2 linked regions of the Stratiformator vulcanicus genome follow. The protein of the gene in region 1 binds, or shares a complex with, the protein of each later gene. Links are inferred from orthologs where the notes say so. Each region holds a gene or a part of one and is shown in the gene's direction. Other genes may lie near its edges. The genes, in order: rpsO and rpsT.

Region 1 (11,089 bases):
CTCCAGCGCATTGCGTCCCGACCCGACTGCCGGGGGGAAGCCAAAGGTCGCCTACATCAAGATCGCCGGGGTGATTGAGCCGATTCTCGCCGAGTTTATCGGCCGGCAAATCGATCGATCGGTCGCCCGTGGCGTTAATCTGATTATCTTCGAGATTGACTCCCCGGGCGGCTATTTGCAGCAGAGTAAGGACATCGCCTATCGCATTGCCGACCTTGAAGACGAAGGTGTGCGGACCGTCGCGTATGTGCCTGATGAGGCTTTAAGCGGGGCGGCAATCATTTCGCTCGGATGTGACGAAATCTATCTGCATCCCGGCGCGACGATCGGCGATGCCGGGCCGATCGAAGTCGGTGAGAATCAGCAGTTCGAGCGTGCTCCCGAGAAGGTCCTCAGCTTCCTGAGAAAGATCCTCGCGGAACTGGCCGAAATGAAGGGGCGGCCCGAAGCCGTCGCGATGGCGATGGCGGATAAAGACCTGCTCGTCTATCGCGTTGAGAATGCCGAAACTGGCCGCGAGTGGTACATGACCGAGGCGCAAATTCACAATGCTGCTGGGGAATGGATTAAGCAGGAAGTCGTGGAGTCGTCCCGCGAGGACAACCTTCTGACGGTCGGTGCCGAAGAGGCACACACGTTGAAGATCGCCGAGCCTCCCGTCGCCGATCAGGATGAATTGCGGCTGCGGCTCGGTCTGCCGCCCGACATGCCGTTGCGGGCGTTGGAGCGGACTTGGCTCGATACGCTCGTCTTTATTCTGAATACCGACTTCGCCATGGCGGTGTTGGTCGGGCTTGGAATCATTCTCATTTATCTGGAGCTCCACTTTCTAACGGGGCTGCTGGGCATTCTGTCGGCACTGTGTTTCTCGCTGTTCTTCTGGGCGCGGTTCCTTGGAGGGACGGCTGATTGGTTGGAGGTCGTGCTGTTCGGCCTCGGCATCGCGTGTCTGGCGATGGAATTTTTCGTGATCCCCGGGTTCGGTGTGTTCGGGGTGTCGGGGGGACTGCTCATTCTCGGATCGCTGGTCATGGCGACGCAGACATTCGGCAACATCGAACCGGGCTCCGACTTCAATCAAATGGCAAACAACGTCGGCTGGCTCGGGGCGGCGCTCGCCACGACGATTCTCATAGGAATGGTCACGAGTCGGTTCCTGCCGCACATCCCGCTGTTCCGCGCTATGATTCTGGCTCCGCCCGGTGCCGAACTAGCCGACGTCAACGAGCCGCGACTCGACCCGAGCCTCACGGTCGGCCCCGATAGTCTGATGTCGCTGATCGGTCGCACCGGCAAAGCCGCCACGACGCTGCGGCCAAGCGGAAAGGCCCTGATCGAAGGCGACTACGTCGACGTGGTCAGCGACGGCGGCTACATCGACGCGGATGCCGAAGTCGAGGTCGTCGGCGTGGAAGGGAATCGCGTGATTGTGCGCGAGGCGTGATGGGAGGTGGGAGAGCGAGAGAGTCGGGGGCGTGTAATGAATACCTACACATTTGACCTGATTGTCGATGGATTCGACGTGATGTCCGACAACTTTGCGGATCGTTTGTATGAATCGAGCGACTTTGATCTGACGCCTGGAATCAGGAACAGTCGACCGGAAATCGGATGTACGGTCGAGGCGACTTCGTTCGGACAAGCGGTGCAAATCGCGATCACAGCGGTGAAGCAAGCCGAACCTTCCGCAAAAATCGTCAGCTTGCAGATCGATGGCGAAGACCTGTCGCCCCTGATCGGTGCCGGGTAAGTCCGAAACGGGTGGCCCGCCGGGTCGCGCAGCGACAAGATGCCGTTCGAAAACCTTCCGAGTAAGGGGAACGGCTGATTTTGTTTGGAATCGGCTCGAGCAGCATCTTGTGCCTGTCGGCACCCGGCCGATTCATTGCCGGGCCGCCAATTCCCCCGACTCCCCCGCTCTCCAGCGTCTGTTCTCCCCGTTGCGTTGCATCTTACGTCGTGGTTGCTACAGTACCGCCTTGACGCGAAGACAATTGGGAAAAGTTGTGGCCGGGGTTCGGCCGAATTCAGAGGGTTTGCATGTCGATCACCAGAGAAAAGAAACAAGAAGTGATCGGAGAGTACCGGCAGAGCGAGTCCGACACGGGCTCGTCTGAGGTGCAGGTCGCTGTGCTTTCGCACCGAATTAAGGCGCTGACGGAACATTTGCGGACCCATCAGAAGGACCATTCGAGCCGACGTGGTTTGCTCCAATTGGTCAGCCGCCGGCGTCGCTTGCTCAATTATCTTCACCGGACCGCGCCGGAAACGTACCGGTCGCTGATCGACAGCCTTTCGCTCCGTCGCTAGTGGCTTTGAGCCTGGCATTGGGGCGAGCGTCGATTTTTTGTTGTGTTCGCGATGCGCTCGGCGCATCGCGATCGTGTCGGTTGTCATTGTCCCCCGCCGCCTTTTGATTGTGACCCCGGAAGAATGTGTTGCCCGGGGGTGAGGCGGCGTTTGTCGGCGAAGAAAGTAAATTCGTGAGTGATCAAAGCCCGTTTCCGCAGCCCGTCTCCGTCGAACGTGAAATCGGCGGCCGCACCTTCAAACTGACCACCGGCGAGATCGCCAAGCAGGCCAGTGGTGCCGTCCTCGTTCAATTCGGCGACACCGTCCTGTTTGTCGCCGCCCAGCACGGCCCGCCGCGGCCGGGCATCGATTTCTTCCCCCTGCAGGTCGATTATCGCGAGCGTCTCGCTGCCGCAGGTAAGTTCGCTGGTGGGTTTCTGAAGCGCGAAGGTCGCCCGACCACGCGAGAAATTCTGACCGCCCGCGTCACCGACCGGCCGCTGCGTCCGCTGTTCCCCAAAGGTTACAAAGACGAGATTCAAGTTCAGGCCAACGTGCTCTCGTCGGATGGCGAGAACGACCCGTCGCCGCTGTGTGCGACCGGGGCCAGCACCGCTTTGATGATTGCCGAAGAAGTGCCGTTCGGCGGGCCGATTTCCTCGGTTCGTGTCGGACGGGTCGACGGCGAACTCGTGCTCTTCCCGACGCACGAAGAGATGATGGGCAGCGACCTCGATCTCACCGTCGCAGGCAGCAAAGAATCGGTCTTGATGATCGAGGGCTTTGCCAACCAGCTTCCCGAAGCGGAGATGGCCGAGGCGATCATGTTCGCCCACGAATCGTGCGTCGAACTGTGCGAATTGCAGTTCGACCTGATGAAGGCTGTCGGAATTGAGCCGACGAAGTTCGAAGGGCCGCCTGAGAATCCTTTCACCAGTACGCTGCAGGAGAAAGCGTACGACAAGGTGAAAGAGGCGAAGACCTCCGGCAACAAGCAGGAGCGGGCCGACAAAGTCTCGGAAATCAAAGACGGTCTCGTTTCGGAACTCTTCCCGGAAGATGCCGAAGAGACCTCGGACGGCAACACCAAGGCGCAGTTCAAAGAAGCCTTCTACAAGCTCGAAGCCAAGGTCGTGCGTGACCTGTTGCTCGAAGGCAAACGTCTCGATGGCCGATCGCCGGACGACCTCCGCGCCGTCGACAGTCGCGTCAGCCTTCTGCCCCGCGTGCACGGGTCGGCGCTGTTCACCCGCGGCGAAACGCAATCGATGATGACCGTCACGCTGGGCACCTCACGCGATCAACAACGCGTCGATGGCTTGTTCGGCGAATCGGCTGAGCGGTTCATGCTGCACTATTACTTCCCGTCCTATTCGGTCGGTGAAGTTCGCCCTATCCGTGGGCCGGGGCGTCGGGAAATCGGGCACGGCGTTCTTGCCGAACGCAGCGTTTTTCCGGTCATCCCGAAGGCCGAGAAATTTCCCTACACGATCCGCTGCATCTCTGACATCACCGAATCGAACGGCTCCAGCTCGATGGCGAGCGTCTGTGCCGCCACGCTCGGTTTGATGGATGCCGGCGTGCCGATTCTGCAGCCGGTCGCGGGTATCTCGATCGGAATCGTGAAAGAGTCGAACGACAAGTACACCCTCCTGACCGACATCATGGGGGATGAAGACCACTTCGGCGACATGGACTTCAAGGTCGCCGGTACGCAAAAGGGCATCACCGGGATTCAGCTCGATCTTAAGATCGACGGCATCTCCGAGCAGATCATCAAAGACACGCTCGTGCAGGCCCGCAAGGCCCGCATCGAATTGCTTCGCGTGATGCTCTCGGCGATTCGCCGGCCCCGCGGCGAAATCTCCTCCTTCGCCCCGCGGCTGCTGCAAATTAAGATCGACCCCGAAAAGATCGGCCTGCTCATCGGCCCGGGTGGCAAGACCATTCGCGCCATTCAGGAAGAGTCGGGCGCAACGCTCGACGTTGAAGATGACGGCACTGTCACGATCGCCGCCAACAACGGCGAAGCAGCCGAGGCGGCCCTCGCCCGTGTTGAAGCCCTCACCGAAGAAATTAAGGTCGGCCGCATCTACGAAGGCACCGTCAGCAGCATTAAAGACTTCGGAGCCTTCGTCGAAATCGCTCCGGGCAAAGACGGGCTGTGTCACATCAGCGAACTCTCCGACGGGTTCGTGAAGAACGTCACCGACATCTGCAAAGTCGGCGATAAACTGCGTGTCAAAGTCATCGCGGTCGATGAGCAAAACCGCGTGAAGCTGTCTCGCAAGGCCGTGATGGAAGAAGAGTCGGACGGCGACGGCGGAGACGACGAGGAGGAATAATTCCTCCCGATTCGCACGGAAGCGCCTCGCTTCATCCGAAGTCGATCTTAATTTCGTTATTAAGATCGGACCGAGTTTTGAGGGCATACCGTGGCTGCCGAGCAGAAGACCGTCGACGCGACCGAGGAGCTGCGATCTCGCTATCACGAGATCGCGGCGCTCGCCGGAGGTTTCGCCCATGAGTTGCGAAATCCCCTCTCGACAATGGGCCTGCACCTCGAGATTCTCGCCGAAGAACTGAGCCCGCCGGGCGACTCGCGTGACCATCGGCTGCTGGAACGGGTTAAGAAAATTCGCGGCGAGTGTGGTCAGCTCGATCATATTCTGAAGGCGTTTCTCGACTTCGCCCATGCCGGGCAGCCGCAATTGCAGCCGGGCGATCTCAGCTCGGTGGTGGGCGACTTCGTCGAATACTTTCGTCCGCGGGCCGAGCGGGCCGGTCTTGATCTTCGGCCTCACCTCGACCAGTCGCTGCCGTCGGTTGAAGTCGACCCGACGTTGATTAATCAGATGCTCCTGAATCTGGCTTTAAACGCCTCTCAGGCGATGCCGGATGGGGGAACGTTGGAACTCATCACGCGGCTCGGCATGGATGGCATCGAATTATTCGTGATCGACAACGGCCCCGGCATCGACGAGGCGACCCGCGACCGGATGTTCGAACCGTTCGTTTCTACCAAACCCGAAGGCAGCGGGCTGGGCCTGCCGACCGTCGCCCGCATCGTCGCCGCCCACGGCGGCACGATCGAGTGCGAAAGCGAACCGGGCAAAGGGACTCGATTTCGCGTGTGGTTACCGACAAGCGATTAAGACGCAGTCATCAGCCGGACCGGCAATGCAACAGGGGTAGCCAGGCCAATTGTGGCCGGGTCGCGAAGCGACAAGAGCACTCAGGTTGAGATCTCCCTGCCAGTCCGGCGTCCAATGTTAATTGTGGTCGGCAGCTGCATGCTCTGGCGGCTGCGCCGCACGGACGGTGTCCGTGCCACTCGGAGATTGGATCAACGCCTACCCAATTCAAGTGTGGCCCGGACATCGTCCGGGTCGCGAAGCGACTAGAGCACTCACGTTTAGATTTCCCTGCTGATCAGGCATCAAATTTTAGTTGTGGTCGGTAGCTGAATGCTCTTGCGGCTGCGCCGCACGGACGGTGTCCGTGCCACTCGGGATTTATTAATTTCCTTTCGGTGTCGGCCTCCAATTCTTTCTTAATGTTTTCGAGCGGCATCTTGTGCCTGTCGGCACCCGGCCATGAAAGGCCGGGCTACCCGTGTCTTACTGATCGCTGACAGCCGATAGCCGACAGCTCTAAAAAAAATCGGACGCGCGCCCGGCAGTCTTGCCGCGGCAACATCCGCCGCATGGGAAGCTGCAGCCAAGTGACTGCACCCACCGGCGGGGCGAACAGAGGCGGTGCGCACCGTGTGTTCCTCTACCCTTGGGAAGATGGTTGCGCGGCTCCGTCGAATTTGGGTGCCGGGGTGCGTCTCGCCCCCGTATCTGGGAACTCGCTTCGTTCTTGCACTGGTCGCGTCGGCGACAGCCGGTAGGGGAGCCGGATTGTGGTCTGTGTAAGAACAGAGCGAGCCTTGCCCTGCGGGGGCGGCACGCTCCAGGCACCGGAAGTCAAATTACGATCACAAGCCGCGGTTCCTGTGAACCGCGGATCGAACGCGGGTCGAGCCTCCAACAAGCCGATGCGGCACGTCACTGCGTTCGATCCGCACTTCTCAGGAAGTGCGGCTTGTCGAAAGCATATTTAAGACGGCAGCATTTCCGCCCATTCCTGGATCGGTTTGACCCGGGGTTGGGGGTCGGCGTGCAGGGCTTCTAAAGCGTCGACAACCGCGATGCAGCCGGGGATGGTCGTGACGCAGGGGACGCCGTAGGCAACCGCGGCGGAACGGATACGGCCTTCGTCCGTGCGGCTGCCGCGGCCCGACGGCGTATTAAAGACGAATTGCACGTCGCCGTTGGCCATGAAGTCGAGCAGGTTCGGCCGGCCTTCCTGAACCTTCTTAACGGTTTCGACCTCGATGCCGTTTTCGCGAAGTAACGCCGCGGTGCCGGCGGTCGAGATGATCTTAAGACCGAGTTGCCGCAGCCGACGGGCCGGTTCGATCATTGCCTGCTTGTGGTTCTTCGCCATACTGATGAAGACCGTGCCCTCGGTCGGCAGCGACGTCCCCGCCCCGATCTGGCTCTTGGCGTAGGCCATCGGGAACGATTCGTCGATTCCCATGACTTCACCGGTGGAACGCATCTCCGGGCCGAGGATGATGTCGACGCCGCTGAACCGCTGGAACGGGAAGACCGCTTCTTTGACCGAGTAATAAGGGGGGATGATCTCGCCGTCGATGTTCTGTTCGGCGAGCGACACCCCTGCCATCACCTTCGCCGCAACTTTCGCAAAGGGCCGCGCCGTCGCTTTGCTCACGAACGGCACCGTCCGCGAGGCCCGGGGGTTCACTTCCAAAACGAAGACTTCGAACTGACTCTCGCCACTCGACTCTGGCCTCTCGCCTTTTTTTACCGCGAACTGCACATTCATTAATCCGCGGACCTGCAGTTCCTCAGCCATCTTTCGGGTCGCGACCTTAATTTCATCGATGACCGACTGAGTCAATGAATGCGGCGGCAGGGCACAGGCGGAGTCGCCCGAGTGAACGCCGGCTTCTTCGATATGCTCCATCACCCCGCCGACGACCGTCGTTTCGCCGTCGCAAACCGCATCGACGTCGACTTCGATCGCGTCTTCCAGAAATTTATCAATTAAGACGGGACGATCAGGCGACGCGTCGACCGCTTCGTCCATATAGCGGGCAATCTCTTCTTCCGAGTAGCAGATCTCCATCGCCCGGCCTCCCAGAACATAGCTGGGCCGCACGAGGACGGGAAAGCCGATTCGCTCTGCGGCGCTGCGAGCGCCTTCGGTATTGGTAGCGGTGCCGTTCGGCGGCTGCTTTAAACCGACCCGATACAGCATCTGTTGGAACCGTTCCCGGTCTTCGGCCGCGTCGATCATTTCGGGCGATGTGCCGATGATATTAATCCCGGCCTGCTCAAGTCCGCGCGCCAGATTTAACGGCGTCTGCCCGCCGAATTGGACGATCACCCCGTCCGGATCGAGCCGGTCGCAGATATTAAGAACGTCTTCGAGAGTTAATGGTTCGAAGAATAGAAGGTCGGACGTGTCATAGTCGGTCGAGACCGTCTCCGGATTGGAGTTGACCATGATGCTTTCGACGCCGAGTTCGCGAAGTGCGAATGAGGCCTGACAGCAGCAGTAGTCGAACTCAATTCCCTGGCCGATCCGGTTCGGACCGCCACCGAGAATCATGATGCGAGGCTGCGCTTCGCGTTCGAGTGTCGAGAGTCGAGAGTTGAGCGTCACGCCCGGAATCTCTTCACGCTTTAGAACGCGGTTCGAAACCGACGGATGCAATGCCGATGCGGCGACGTCGGGGTCGCCCCCTTCCATCTTCGACCTTCCCTCCTCGGCCGACTTTCGCGGTGGCGTTTCGTCTTCGCTTTCATAGGTTGAATAGTAATAAGGCGTAAATGCTTCGAATTCGGCCGCACAGGTATCGACCTGTTTAAAGGTTGCTTCGATGCCGTGTTGTTCTCGGCGGTTGCGCCGAACCTCAAGCTCGGTCGAGCCCCACCACAGGGCGAGTTGCATGTCGGAGAAACCGGCCCGCTTTGCTTTTCGGATTAACTCGGGTGTGGCGTCCTCCAACCGACCGATGCTGCGAATCTCGTCCTCGATCTGCACGATCTGTTCGAGATTGTCGAGGAACCACGGATCGATGTCGGTTAATTCATGAATCTCTTCAACCGTCATGCCGCCCTTCATCGCATAGCGGATATAGAAGATGCGATCGCAGTTCGGCACCGACAGTTTTCTCTTAATCTCTTCCGGCAGCGGTTGCTTCGCCGTGCCCCAGAGGTCTTTCTTGCCGCCGCCGAGGCCGAAGTGGCCGGTCTCCAAGCCCCGCAGCGCCTTCTGCAACGACTCTTTAAAGGTTCGGCCGATCGCCATCGTTTCGCCGACCGATTTCATCTGCACCGTCAGCGTGGGGTCCGCCTCGGCGAATTTCTCGAAGGTCCAGCGGGGGATTTTTGTGACGACGTAATCGATCGTCGGCTCGAAGCAGGCGAGCGTCTCGCGGGTGATGTCGTTGGGAATCTCATCGAGCCGATACCCCACGGCGAGCTTGGCGGCGATCTTGGCGATTGGAAAACCGGTCGCTTTCGAGGCGAGGGCCGAACTCCGCGAGACACGCGGGTTCATCTCGATGATCACCATCCGACCGCTGTCGGGATCGATCGCGAACTGCACGTTGGAGCCGCCGGTCTCGACGCCGATCTCGCGCATGCAGGCGAAGGTCGCATCCCGCATCCGCTGATATTCTTTGTCGGTCAGCGTCTGAGCCGGGGCGACGGTGATGGAGTCGCCGGTGTGGACGCCCATCGGGTCGAGGTTCTCGATCGCACAAATGATGACGCAATTGTCTTTGCAATCGCGCATCACCTCCATCTCGTACTCTTTCCAGCCGAGGATCGACTCTTCGAGCAGCACTTCGCTCACCGGAGAAAGCTTCAGCCCGCGGCGGACCATCTCCTCGAATTCTTCGCGGTTGTAGGCGATGCCGCCCCCCGCCCCGCCGAGCGTGAAACTCGCGCGGATGATCACCGGCAGCCCCACCTCGCGGACCGCCGACCGGGCTTCGTCCATATCGTGGACCGTAGCCGAGCGCGGCACGTCGAGGCCGATCTTGACCATCGCTTGCTTGAAGAGTTCGCGTTCCTCGGCCTTCTTGATGACTTCTTCGCGGGCGCCGATCAGTTCGATCCCGAGCTGGTCGAGAATTCCCCGCCGGGCGAGGTCCATCGCCGTGTTGAGTCCCGTTTGTCCCCCTAACGTAGGCAGCACGGCGTCGGGGCGTTCTTTCTTCAGAATCTCGGCGACGTACTCCCAAGTGATCGGCTCGATGTAGGTTCGATCGGCCGTGTTGGGGTCGGTCATGATGGTCGCCGGGTTGCTGTTGACCAGCACGACCTCGTAACCCTCTTCTTTCAGCGCTTTACACGCCTGAACCCCGGAGTAGTCGAACTCACATGCCTGCCCGATGACGATCGGCCCGGACCCGATGATCAGAATTTTGTGGAGGTCGTCTCGTTTGGGCATAGCGGCGCAAGTCTCTCGACAGCAGTCAAAACATAGAAAATGACCCTCGGTCCTGAGCGAAGCACTCGCGGACGAGGGTCGTCGGTTCGGCGTCAGGGGGAGACGGCTCCCCGTACCGTTTGGCGCGGCGGAGGCGAATCTCGTAGAGGGTAACTGGCCCCGTGAGAGATTCAACCCGCGGGCACTTCGCGATGTCCGATTCAAGCTCGGGCGATCAGTATGGCGGCCACGTTCGCAGAGCTATGCTCTGGTTCGATGAGGTGAGAGAGTCGAAACGACGGTGCCGCGGAACGACCCATGAACGAACAAAAACTGACTCATGTCGATGCCTCGAGCGGGGTCAACATGGTGGACGTGGGCGACAAGCCCGTCACGGCCCGCCGCGCGATTGCCGAAGGGATTGTCCGGGCCGCGCCGGAAACGCTCATCGCGTTCTCGGAAAATCGGATGCCGAAAGGACCGGTCATCGAGACGGCGAGGTTGGCCGGCATCGGTGCGGCCAAAAAAACCTTTGATCTCGTTCCACTGTGCCACCAACTCCCTTTGGAGGATGTCCGCATCGACTTTCGATTTGCGGCTGACCAGTTATTCATCCGCGCCGAGGTCTCAACGACCGCGAAAACCGGTGTCGAAATGGAAGCGCTGACGGCCGTGTCCGTGGCGGGTTTGACGATCATTGACATGGGAAAAGCCATCGACCGGGAAATGTCGCTTGAACGCATCCGGGTCGTTGAAAAGTCGGGCGGCCGGTCAGGGACTCATCACTTTGCGAGTGACTTCGAGCACGCAGAAGTATCCGACGACACGGGTGATAAGAGCAAAGCGACGGAGCACGATTCAGAAATTCAACCGCCGATTCGTGCGGCCATCCTGACGGTTTCGGATCGCTGCGCCCGCGGCGAACGGACTGACACCTCCGGCCCGGCGCTGGGCGAGATGGTGCGACGTGAACTCGCCGGGGAGGTCGTCTGGACCGGATGCGTCCCAGACGACGCAGCGCAGATTGAGCGGTCGCTGATTGATCTTTGCGATGACGAAGCGGCGGTCGATTTGATCCTCTCGACCGGCGGGACAGGTCTCGCCCCCCGCGACGTAACGCCGGAAGCGGCCGCCGCCGTCATTGAGCGAGAGCACGCCGGATTAATGGAACTGGCGCGAGCGCGGTGCGCATCAATCACGCCGAAGACGTATCTGTCACGCGGCATCGCGGGGACGCGCAAAGGGACCTTAATTATTACGTTGCCCGGCTCCGAGCGGGGAG
Region 2 (11,080 bases), 2.1 Mb from region 1 along the record:
ACTTCGCCTTCATTGATCAACGATTGGCAATTCATTACGGAATTGACGGCGTTGAAGGTCAGGAGTTCCGAAAGGTCAGCCTCGATAAGGTTCCCGAGCGCGGCGGACTGGCGACCACAGCGGCGGTACTTGCCTTGGGGTCGAACCCGACACGGACGTCCCCAATTAAACGGGGCGTATTCATCGTCGAAAAGCTCTTCAATCGACCACCGCCGAATCCACCGGCCAACGTGCCGCCGCTCGACGAGGAGGCCGTGACAAAGGACCCGACGAGTGTTCGCGAGCAACTTGCCGCCCACAGCACGAACCCGACGTGTGCGGCCTGTCATCGCAAAATCGATTACTGGGGCCTGCCTTTAGAATCGTTTGACGCGCTTGGCAAGAAGCGCGATGCGGGTAATCTCGATCTAACGGCGGACCTCCCCGACGGTCGAGTCATCGACGGGCCAAACGGCATCCGCAGCGAACTTCAAAGGCGCGAACGAGACTTCGTACAAGGTCTTGCCGAGAAATTGATGATGTACGGGATCGGACGCACGCTGTCGCTCAATGATCGCACTCGGATCGAAGATATCGTCAATGCGGCGGCAGCGGACGAATACCGCTTCGGAACCATCGTCAAAGAAATCGTGACATCCGAATCGTTCACGAAGCATTAGAAGCGATTTTAACACCAGCCAGAGGCGCAAGCCGATGGTCGATCAACCAGCGATTTTCCCGACGGCTGGCGCCTCGGGCTTGTACGCTGGGTGATTTTAAACCGCTTCTAGACGACGTTGAGTCGGAGTTCGACCGAGTTTGATCGGGTGCTCTACGGAAGCGCTCGTATTGTTCGAACATTAAGTTGAAGTCGAATCGGTCGCTGCCCGTTGCCGCAGGGCGGTGGCGAACTCAACGCAGTGCAGCCGCGGCATCGAGAAATTCTCCTCGCAAGTCAGCGCTATCGACCGGCATGCTCTTACGCTGCATGAGCAAGATATAGATTCGGCCTCGTTGCGGATCGACGGTTCCGTGGGTGCCCAGTGCGCCGCCGTGACCGTACGAACCGACGGAAAGCGATCGCGTGACTCCCTGCGGCTCGCGGATGACGCACCAGCCCAGTCCCCAACCGCAACCGGGGGTGAAACCGGTTGTGATCTCGCCGGTCCTCAGCGACGTCATCAGTGCCACCGATTTCTCCGACAGATACCGGCGGCCGTCCCACTCGCCGCCGTTTAAGATCATTGCATAGAAGCGATGCAAGTCCGCAGCCGAGCAAACGAGCCCGGCCGAAGGGTTGGCCGCGCGATTCGGCTCTTCTTTCCAAATCCAATACTCCGCCGGCTCCAGTTCGCCGGACGCGTTTCGACCATATAACTCGGCCATCCGGTCACGCTGCGCTTGGGTCGGAAAAAACGTGGCATCTTTCATTTGCAGCGGAACGAAAAGGCGATCCTTAAGAAAATTTTCGAACGGCTGCTCCGCGACTATCTCAACGATCCGACCCGCGACGGTAATTCCGGGACTGTAATTCCATTTGGTGCCGGGCTCGAACAGCAGCGGCCGCTGCGCAATCACTTGAGCAGTCTTCTCCAAGGTTTCTTCCGTCCGCTGATCTCCCCCTAGCCCGGAGGTGTGCGTTAGAAGGTGGCGGACCGTCATGACGTTGTCGGGCGTTGATCCATCTTTGAGCCGCATCTTCCCGAATTCCGGAATGTAGTCGGAGACTGGATCGTCGAGCGAAAGCCGACCTTCGTCGACGAGCATCATGACGGCCGTCGATGCGATCGGCTTCGTCATTGAGGCGATCGCGAATAAAGCGTCTGTCGCCAGCGGCTCTTCCGCACTAATTCCGGCTCGACCGGCCGAAGAGAGGTGGATCACGTCGGCGCCGTCGGCGACGAGAGCGACCATCCCAACGGCTTCGCCTTCTGCGATGGCATCACTCAATACGGCTTCGATCGAAGCTTCGGCTTCCGTTCTGACCGCAGAGCCTGAGTCCGCGACTGAGATCGCCGCGATACTGACCGAGGCGACGCAGGCCGTCAGAGCAATTCTGATTCGATGATGCATTAGAGTTCTCGTTGGGACGAATGAATGCGGCAGGGTTCGCTCCGAGCTGCCAATTTCTTTGATGATCATCGAATGGCTGCGGCCCCCGCAATCAAGCACTCGGGAATTAGGAGGAAATCGAGCCCGGTTGACCTGAATTGACCCCAAGTTCGATTTCAGTCGCTCTTCGAGCAGTGAAACCAGCCATTTGTCTTCGACATTCGGTCGATCCACACGTTGGCATCCCGGCTCGGAGGCAGAGACTGAAAAAAATTGAATTTTCGAGGATCAGAATGGCCCGCGCAACATAGCAGCAACTTCTTAGGAGGAGCCCTCAATATCCGATGGAAAACGGGACGAAAACGCCGTTGTGATCGCAAGCATTTTCGCGAGAAGTCAAATTTTCCGTGGGGAGTTCGAAAGGTTGCTTGACATGGAAAATCGTGTCCGCTATCGAGTGCGTCTCTGATCGCAGACACATGCAAGAACGTGAGTTGCGTCAAATGAAATCAAACGGTTGAAATGCCCGTTCGAATCGTTTCTGCGACTTGTTTTATGGAATTGACTGCCCCGAACGAGAGGATCGCAGCTGTGAGTATGGCCATTGCAACGCGCGATGTAATTAGCCGTCCGTACCAGACCGACATGCTGACTGGTACGATTGCGGTCGAAGACGAGGTCGATATGCTCCGATCATCGCCCTTTCTGACATCGCCCTATCTGATCGACGATGAAGACGATTTCGACTCGTTCGACGACGACGATGATGATGAGGACGACGACCTCGACGAGGAATTCGAGGACGATGAGGACGACGAATTCGACGACGACGAAGACGATTTCGACGACGATGAAGACGAAGAATTCGAAGACGATCTCGACGACGACCTCGATGACGATGACGACGATGATGATTTCGACGACGACTTCGACGACTGACGCCGACGCCCGGAATCAGTATTGCCCCAGCGGTAACTCCTGATTCGGCGACGACTACGGCGTTCACAGTTACTGCCGACAGGTGCTATTCGCAGGTTGATTCAATGGACGGTCTCCGTCAGCAGATCGAGGAGGCCGTTGGCTTTCTTCGCAAGTCGTACTCAGAGACGCCCCGCATCGGGATGATTCTCGGAACCGGGCTCGGTGATCTCGCAGAGCAGATCGAGACGGTCGCCGAAGTGCCGTATGCGGACATCCCTCACTTCCCGACCTCGACGGTCGAGTCACACCGCGGCCAACTGGCCTGTGGGACGCTCGGCGGGGTCCCGGTCGTCGCGATGGAGGGCCGGTTCCATTACTACGAAGGCTACTCGCTCAGCGAAGTCACCTTTCCGGTTCGCGTCATGCAGGCGCTCGGCGCCGAGATATTGATCGTCACCAATGCCGCCGGCGGGATGAATCCGCTCTACGAACTCGCCGACATCGTGCTCGTCGAGGATCACATCAACCTGATGCCCGACAACCCGCTTCGTGGCGTCAACGACGACAGCCTCGGGCCGCGGTTCCCCGATATGAGCGAGCCGTATGATTACGAACTGCTTTCCAAAGCAGTCACGACGGCCCGCCGGACCGGGACCCCCTTTCAAAAAGGGGTCTTCGTCGCCGTGCCCGGCCCGAATCTCGAAACGCGGGCCGAATATCGAATGCTGCGGAATATGGGGGCGGATCTCGTCGGGATGTCGACCGTCCCCGAAGTGATCGTCGCCGCCCATGCCGGTATGAAAGTGTTGACCTGCTCGGTTATTACCGACATCTGCCTGCCCGATGCCTTGGAGCCGGTGGCGATCGAGAAGATCCTCGAAGTCGCCGCGGAGGGCGGCCAACGGCTGTCACACCTGCTCGCCGAACTGATCCCCACACTCTGATCTCATCGAGGCACTTGGTGCCTGTGCGGCCGAAGACGGCACTCTCGCCGCGTCCGGCGTGAGAGTCACAAGATCAGCGAAATCGGGTTCGCTGACCCGCCACAGGCTGGAAGCGGTGCCGCAACCACACTACACTAATTGGCTCACCCTCAAGAGGGTGCGTACGTTTTGATCGTCACCTGATATTCGATTTCGAAACTAATGCCGAATTCCACCAGCGCTAAACAGGCCCTTCGCAAGAGCAAGAAACGCCGCATCGCCAACCGAGCGAAGCGCTCGGCCCTGCGGTCGACGCTGAAGAAGGCCCGCGCCGCGGCTGAAACCGGCCAGGCGAGCGAAGAGATCAGCGCCGCCTACAAGTCACTCGACAAAGCGGCCGCGAAGAACCTGATCCACAAGAACACAGCCGCCCGGCTAAAGAGCCGACTCGTCGCCGCCGCAAAGAAAGCCGCCGCAGGCGAGTAAGTGCTGCAATGTGATTCGCAATTGCCCAAAGCCCACGGGTCCCACCCCGTGGGTCTTTTCATGCGCTCACCTCAAATCGATCAGCGCAAAAAAATGGCGCGGCCCGAGAGCCACGCCATTCTTGTTCTCTGAGATCAGCAAGACTGATCCACTCCTAGAACTCACTCGCGTCAAGCGGGGTCTGACCGTAGAGCGATCCACCGCTGGAAAGCAGCTTGAGGTAGACTTCGCGACCAATCGTGTTCGAGAGATTCGACGCACGACCATCGACGAATGCGACATTGCAGGTACCGCTATGGTTGGACGACGGTCGCGGTACTCGAATCACATCAGTTCCCGACGCATCGGCTGAACGGTTCGGAAGATCGATGTCACGCGCGGTGTAAGAGCCGGAGGTCACGTTATTGGGGAATCCCTCGGCACTGACATCAACTGCCGCGCCAAACACCAATTCAATCGCCGGTCCCATGAGCCAGTCTGCCCGTGAGTCGTCATTTTCCGTCAGCAAGAGCGTCTGACTGATACCATCGCCGAGACCAATCGAGTCAAGATTCTGACGAACGCGGCCCGATGGTGAAATCGGTTCGAAATGGGACGCTCCCGACCGAATAGAGACCTGAGCATCCGGGGTTCCGGTAATTCCCCACACATAGGACTCACCATCCGGCCGGTGCTGGGCCATGTTGCCGTGTGCATCGCTCACCGGCCAATTTGAATCGGCAGCCATAGCGCCATCGAAATTGATGTATCCGATGTTCATCACATAGCTGGACCCACGGTCTTGATTAAAGTTGTTCAAGTCCTCAGGGCAGGCAAAGACTTTGACGAAGACATCCAAATTATCTGCGTAAAGAGCCGTGACATCTGCATCTGCCGGCTCGACATCAGTGTCAGCGCTGAACAGATCAAAATCACTAACTTCCGCAGAAGTGGGAGTAGTCAAACTAGCTGCCGTCGCCCCGGTACCAGCCCCACCCGCCGCTTCGTTCGCAGCGATCTGTCGATCCAAGCCTGGCTCATCCAACGCCGTGAGGACTTGGCGACACCAAGAAGCATCGACCGAGCCGCCTGCACCGGTTTGTGAAAAATCAGTGGCGACCGCATACGGAATCTTCCCACCATTGGTCGAGGTCACGTTTGCGACGGCCAAGGCGAGGTTCTTCACGTTGTTCAAACACTCCAGTCGGCGAGCGGCCCGGCGGGCGCTTTGGACCGCGGGTGCGATCAGTGACACGAGCACGGCGATGATCGAAATCACCACCAGTAGCTCAATCAGCGTAAATCCCTTGCGGGCCTGTCTTTGACGGAAGTTGCGCATCGGCATTCCTTTCGGTGTAGTTGATACCCGTGGTGACATGCAGCTTGGTTCCCTGAGGACGGCCCGCCCAAAGGTTGGAACCTGAACGTACAAAATGACTGCTGTGTCGAATGGATGCCCGCCCCTCGGAACACCCAGTTATTCTCAGATACGTAGATTCTAACCGATCTCAACACGATTTGGGAGAATCTGCTGAAAATCGGTCAATCCGAACAATTCCCAACCCGCCTCTCCCACAAGCCGAGGCTCCTGTGAGCCGCTCGGGTGCCGGGGGCGTGTCGCCCCCGCAGTGTACGGTCGGCGATCCCCTTGAACAGCGACCATTTCAACAGTGACCACTTCAACGGGGACAAGCCACGAGAACCCATTCCCCCTCTAAACCGCTTTCGATCCGCACTTCTCAGGAAGTACGGCTTGTCTCTCACCTCTCACCTCTAAACACTCACCTCTATTGCCGCTCGGGTGCCGGGGGCGTGTCGCCCCCGTAGTGTGCGGCTTGCTCACCTGTTGCACGATATCCACACGGGTCCTCCAGCGACAAGTTTTCGATGCCTTTGCAAGCGGAGAAATTGGCTCACACGGGTGACCCGGCCGACATGTCGGCCGGGTCGCGCAGCGACAAGATGCCGTTCGAAAAACTATCGAACCGTGGAAACGACTCACTCCATTGTAAGTTTCCCGAACAGCATCGTGTGCCTGTCGGCACCCGGCCGAATATCGGCCGGGCTACCCGATGATTATTGAATATGGCTTGTTATTCTTCGTGTTTTGAGTTCAGAGCCTCATTTGCTGTGATTCGAGATCGAAAGAAAAATCGGACGCGCCCGACGGTTTGCCGCGGCAACTTCCGCCGCGTGAACGGCAGCAAAGTGCTGCGATCACCGGCGGGGTGATAAGAGGTGGTGCACCAGTCCTCTAACCTATTGATTCGGGTTGCGCCATGTGCCGAGGGCGTGTCGATCCCGTTGGCTAGATTTGGCTCATGCCTTGCATCGCGACCATTGCGAAGCTCGAAATCCTGTCGGGAAACTCGTCGGTGCAAGAAGCTCACGAACACCCAGATGCGGGGGCGACACGCACCCCGGCACCCCTTATGAAGTCATATTCGCGACGACTTCCCCACAAGCCGAGGCTCCTGAGAGCCGCGGGCCGAACGCACGTTGCGAGTGGAATGGTCTATATAGCGTTTCCCCGTGTTCGATCCGCACTTCTCAGGAAGTACGGCTTGTCTCTCACCTCTCACCGCTAAACACTCACCTCTATTGCCGCTCGGGTGCCGGGGGCGTGTCGCCCCCGTAGTGTGCGGTCGGTGATCTCCTTGAACAGCGACCATTTCAACAGTGACCACTTCAACTACGAAACCTGTCGGATCAGCCGATTGTGCAAGATATCAGCAGGCGCCCTGATGCGGGGGCGACACGCACACCGGCACCCCTTATGAAGTCATATTCGCGACGACTTCCCCACAAGCCGAGGCTCCTGAGAGCCGCGGGCCGAACGCACGTTGCGAGTGGAATGGTCTATATAGCGTTTCCCCGTGTTCGATCCGCACTTCTCAGGAAGTGCGGCTTGTTGACTCTCACCTCTCACCGCTAAACACTCACCTCTATTGCAGCGTCTTGCGATGCAGCACCAGATTCCGCCAGTTGAACTCCGGATTGCCGTCGCTGTCGCGGGCGAAGCTGAACGTTGCGTTGCCGCCTGCCGCCAGGTTCGGATCGAGCGGCAAATCAGACTCCTCCAGCGATTCGAGAGCCAGGGTGCGATCGATCACGAACACCGCCCGATTCCCCGGCGAGGTCGGCAGCTTCCCGCCGATCTGTACCACATTCGGGGTTGATGGGTTCGTATCATGGTCGCGGCTGACCGCCTCGAAGAAATCGACTTTGATGAAGACCACGAACGCGTTGCTCCGCGTCGTCGCATTCTGCAGCACCTTGCCGAGCAGTCGGTAGCGGGTGGAGAAATCCAAGTCGTCGATGCCGTCGGTGTTGTGATCGAATTCATGATCGTGCTCGTCGGCATCGCCCAGTTCGAACAGCCCCCGAGGAAGCACTCCGTTAAAGTCATCGCCCGGCAGCCGGCGCAATAGCGTCTGCCCAAGGCTCGCCGCATAGTCGATCCCCGAGCCGTCGTACTTCAGCGGATCAGCAAACCCGCGGAAGGGACCGGCGTAGTCGGCACCCACGGTTCGCGATGGCAAACCGGGTAAGTACAGGGACCCGGAGACCGGGTCGAGCCCGTCACGAGCTGAAATCAGACTGTTCCACCAATCGCGGGCATTCGTCGTGCCATCAAAAGTTTCACCAGAAGTCGAACGCAGACCGACGACCGAGCCGTAGTTATAAAGCCCGGCCACGTCCGTATCATCCAGAATACCGCCGAGCACATGCGGATGGCGGAGCGTGTTGACGTTGATCTTTCCGAACTGCCGGAACCGCTCACGCGATCCGGCCGACCCGCTGAAGGCCGCGGTGCCGATCGGTTCGACGAACCACGGATAGTCGGAATCGTAGTTCCCGTACGACGACGGAATCTCGAGGAACTGCAGCATCCGGAACCACAGGTTGGTCTGCAGCGATTCCCCCGACCCGACCCGTCCGTCCGAGGTGATCGAATTGACCCCAAAACTCGTCTGGCCGTCCGGATACAGGAACCGCGCCGCCGCGATGTGGCGACGGTCAATCACGTTGTTATCGGAGAGCTGAACGGTCAACTCCGCCGGCCCGTATAACGGCACCTGCAACAGGTCAGCCAACGTCGACATCGGCCGATCGTAGTGCGGCTGCCAGACGGTGTACTTATTCGGAGCCCGATCGTTCGCCAGGTTGAAGTCGTGCGAGTTGACGTCGGTCCCGGTCGGGAAGTTGGCATCGCTCGGTGCGCCACGCTTCAGTGCCCGGCTGCGATTCGTGCTGGTCACGTCCTGTAATTTACTCGCCAGACTTTCGGGCGTCGCCGGCGGTGAGTTGGGGTAAGACGCGTACATCCCGGTATCGAGATTGTCGTCACCGTACAGCAATGCCAGTGCGTCGACGTCGACCTCCATCTCGTCGACCACAATCCACGGGTTGTCGTAGTTGGTCGCGTCGTCGGCGATGTCGGCCGCGACTGTCGGAACGTTCCGGACCGGATTGGCCCGGCGACGCAGAACGAATTTCACCGAAGTCCCGGAATCGAGCGTGTCGAGGTCGGGAGCGACGAACCGGATGAAATTCACGCCGCGAGCTTCGGCCGAGCCCGTAAATGCGTTTCCGACCTCCGGCGTCTCCAGATAGGTCTCCGACGTGTTTGAATCCTGATTAATTTCGTAGAGCGTGCCGTCAACCAATAGATCGAGGTCGAGCGGGCTATTGTAAGGAACGAATGAGTTGGTCGGATTCGTCCCACCGAACGACAGATCGTCGAAGTCGGTCACGCCAGCTTTAAGCTGCGTGAAGTCGACGAACATCCGGCTGTCGGCCGTACCGGTCGTCGCGGCATTATTAAGCTCGGCCGCATCATCGGGCGAGACCCGCTCGATTCTGTTGGAACTGGAGTCGGTCGCCCCGATCGTATAGAGCCGATTGTTCGACCCGAGCACGCTACCATCGGTGAGTGTTGTGTAAGTCTCTTCGGCACCGACCTCGCTGGTGACGGTCACGATCTGCCAGTCGCCGTTGAGGTCGAGATCACCGGCGGCGGTCCCCGGCCCGCAAAGCTGCAGCTCCAGATAAGCAAACCAGTGCGGTTCTTTCTCGAACCACGACGTCATCGGGTGGTCTTTATCGGAACCGGAATCATTGATCTTCCGCGTGGCGACGACCATCGCTTCATTCAGATTTAATTCCTGAGCCTCAACCCCGTAGACGACTTCGCGGTCGGTGTCGGCGTTGTCGACATAGCCGTTGTCGTTAAGGGTGTAGCCGTTCGACAGATCGGTGTCGTATACGAAGACGGTCGAGATATTATCGGAATCGGCTGCGTCGACCATATTGACGGCAAACTGCGCCATCTCCCGGAGGCGTTCATTAATCGTGGTACTGCCGTCCGGGTCTGGATGGACGCTTCCCGACGGCGCCACGAGCGGCTGAAAACCGGGCTCCGCATTTAATGTATAAAGTAGAACGTAAATATCCCGAGCCAGGTTCTGCCGATCGCGGCGAGCGTGCCACTCCTGCAAGGCCGGGTTTCCGGCAACGTTCCACGACCGCTGACCGTTCAGCGCCGCCGAGGCATCGGGAATCCCGAACGTCGTGGACGGAACTGTCAATTGGCTCGCCAAATCGGCTGACGACAACCCCGTCGCGGGGTGAGTCATGAGCGGTCGCAACACGACTTCGCCATTGGTATTGGCCGCCGCGACAAGGTTCGGGCTGATCTTCCGCAGCATCCGCAATTCATTTCGGTCTCCCTGCTTCGCGACCGGATCGACGTCGTGCCGGAGCAGCTCGCGGACTTCTTGCCGAAATGGTTCCCGCGGATCGCCCACGGGCGGCCCACCTCCCGCACGCGGCGGAAAGTCGTCGAAGTTCCCGTCACCATCCCATTCGCCGGTGTAGAGAAATTGATTGCTTACAACCGAAGGTGTCGCCAGCAAACCATCCATCTTGCTAAACCCATGCGCCTTCACATCCGCACTCGTCGCCGTCAGGCGGCTGCGGATGTCATCGGCAGTGGTCGCTTCCTTAAGACTAAACGGCGCGACCGACTGCACGCGGCCGACGGTATTGGTTTGATCAAGATCGGTCTGCGAGGTGTGCAGCACCGCGGTTTCGTCCGGCCCGTAAATCGCGTCGGAGGAGTCACCGACCGTCAGCAGAGTTTCGCCCGGATCGTCGGTCAGAATGTATTTCAGCAAGCCATCGCCGCCGGTGAACAAATCACCGGTTGAGTCACCGATACCGTACAACGGGCCCGTCGCTGAAATCGAGATAAGCGTACTGTTGAACGCGTTCCCCCAACCGATCACGCCGCCACCGCCACTGATTCCCGACAGGGTCCAATAGTTGGCGTATCCGGGGAAGCGAAACTTCCCGGCATCGGTCTGAAACAACCGGCCTTTGCCGTTCGATCCTGACGCAATATCAGTGCCCTCACCCCGCGGATCGACGGGATGCCGGTGCGGCAGGGTCGCCGCGATGGTGCTGGGGAAGACGACATTGTTCGTGTCGGAAGCCGCCGACCCGAAGGCCGCGTTGCCGTCATCATCTTCCGTCGGTTCGCCCGGCAGGGGGAAGCCGTTGGTATTCACGTTTTCGTAGCCGTTCCGCAGCCGCGTCGGGTCGCCCCAGCGGCCCAGAACCAGGCTCAGGATGTCGCCCGTCGCCGTGTCGAGTTCGGGCCGCCCCGTCAGCAACCACCACCACTCCAGGTTCGCCATCTCGGCAATGCGAGTTTGTGCCGTGGCCGCTCCGCTGCC

Evidence for each region.
Region 2: rpsO (region 1) and rpsT share a complex: the UniProt entries of both Bacillus subtilis proteins name them as parts of the 30S ribosomal subunit. The link is inferred for Stratiformator vulcanicus from one-to-one orthologs.

Annotation. Positions count from the first base shown.
Region 1 is NZ_CP036268.1:272,840-283,928, forward strand. The notes cover bases 924-3,675. They hold rpsO (30S ribosomal protein S15), read left to right. Parts: upstream 924-2,040; coding sequence 2,041-2,310; downstream 2,311-3,675. Other genes in these bases: Pan189_RS01060 (NfeD family protein), read left to right, coding at 924-1,444; Pan189_RS01065 (hypothetical protein), read left to right, coding at 1,481-1,750; pnp (polyribonucleotide nucleotidyltransferase), read left to right, coding at 2,484-3,675. Also shown: more of Pan189_RS01060, read left to right, coding at 1-923; more of pnp, read left to right, coding at 3,676-4,637; Pan189_RS01080 (two-component system sensor histidine kinase NtrB), read left to right, coding at 4,728-5,447; carB (carbamoyl-phosphate synthase large subunit), read right to left, coding at 6,397-9,828; moaCB (bifunctional molybdenum cofactor biosynthesis protein MoaC/MoaB), read left to right, coding at 10,126-11,089. UniProt on the Bacillus subtilis protein: One of the primary rRNA binding proteins, it binds directly to 16S rRNA where it helps nucleate assembly of the platform of the 30S subunit by binding and bridging several RNA helices of the 16S rRNA.
Region 2 is NZ_CP036268.1:2,356,095-2,367,174, reverse strand. What follows is about bases 2,987-5,729. They hold rpsT (30S ribosomal protein S20), read left to right. Parts: upstream 2,987-4,097; coding sequence 4,098-4,361; downstream 4,362-5,729. Other genes in these bases: Pan189_RS09290 (DUF1559 family PulG-like putative transporter), read right to left, coding at 4,516-5,679; Pan189_RS09300 (purine-nucleoside phosphorylase), read left to right, coding at 3,075-3,896. Outside these bases: Pan189_RS09315 (DUF1592 domain-containing protein), read left to right, coding at 1-659; Pan189_RS09310 (serine hydrolase domain-containing protein), read right to left, coding at 892-2,052; Pan189_RS21325 (hypothetical protein), read left to right, coding at 2,629-2,970; Pan189_RS09285 (hypothetical protein), read right to left, coding at 7,286-11,080. UniProt on the Bacillus subtilis protein: Binds directly to 16S ribosomal RNA.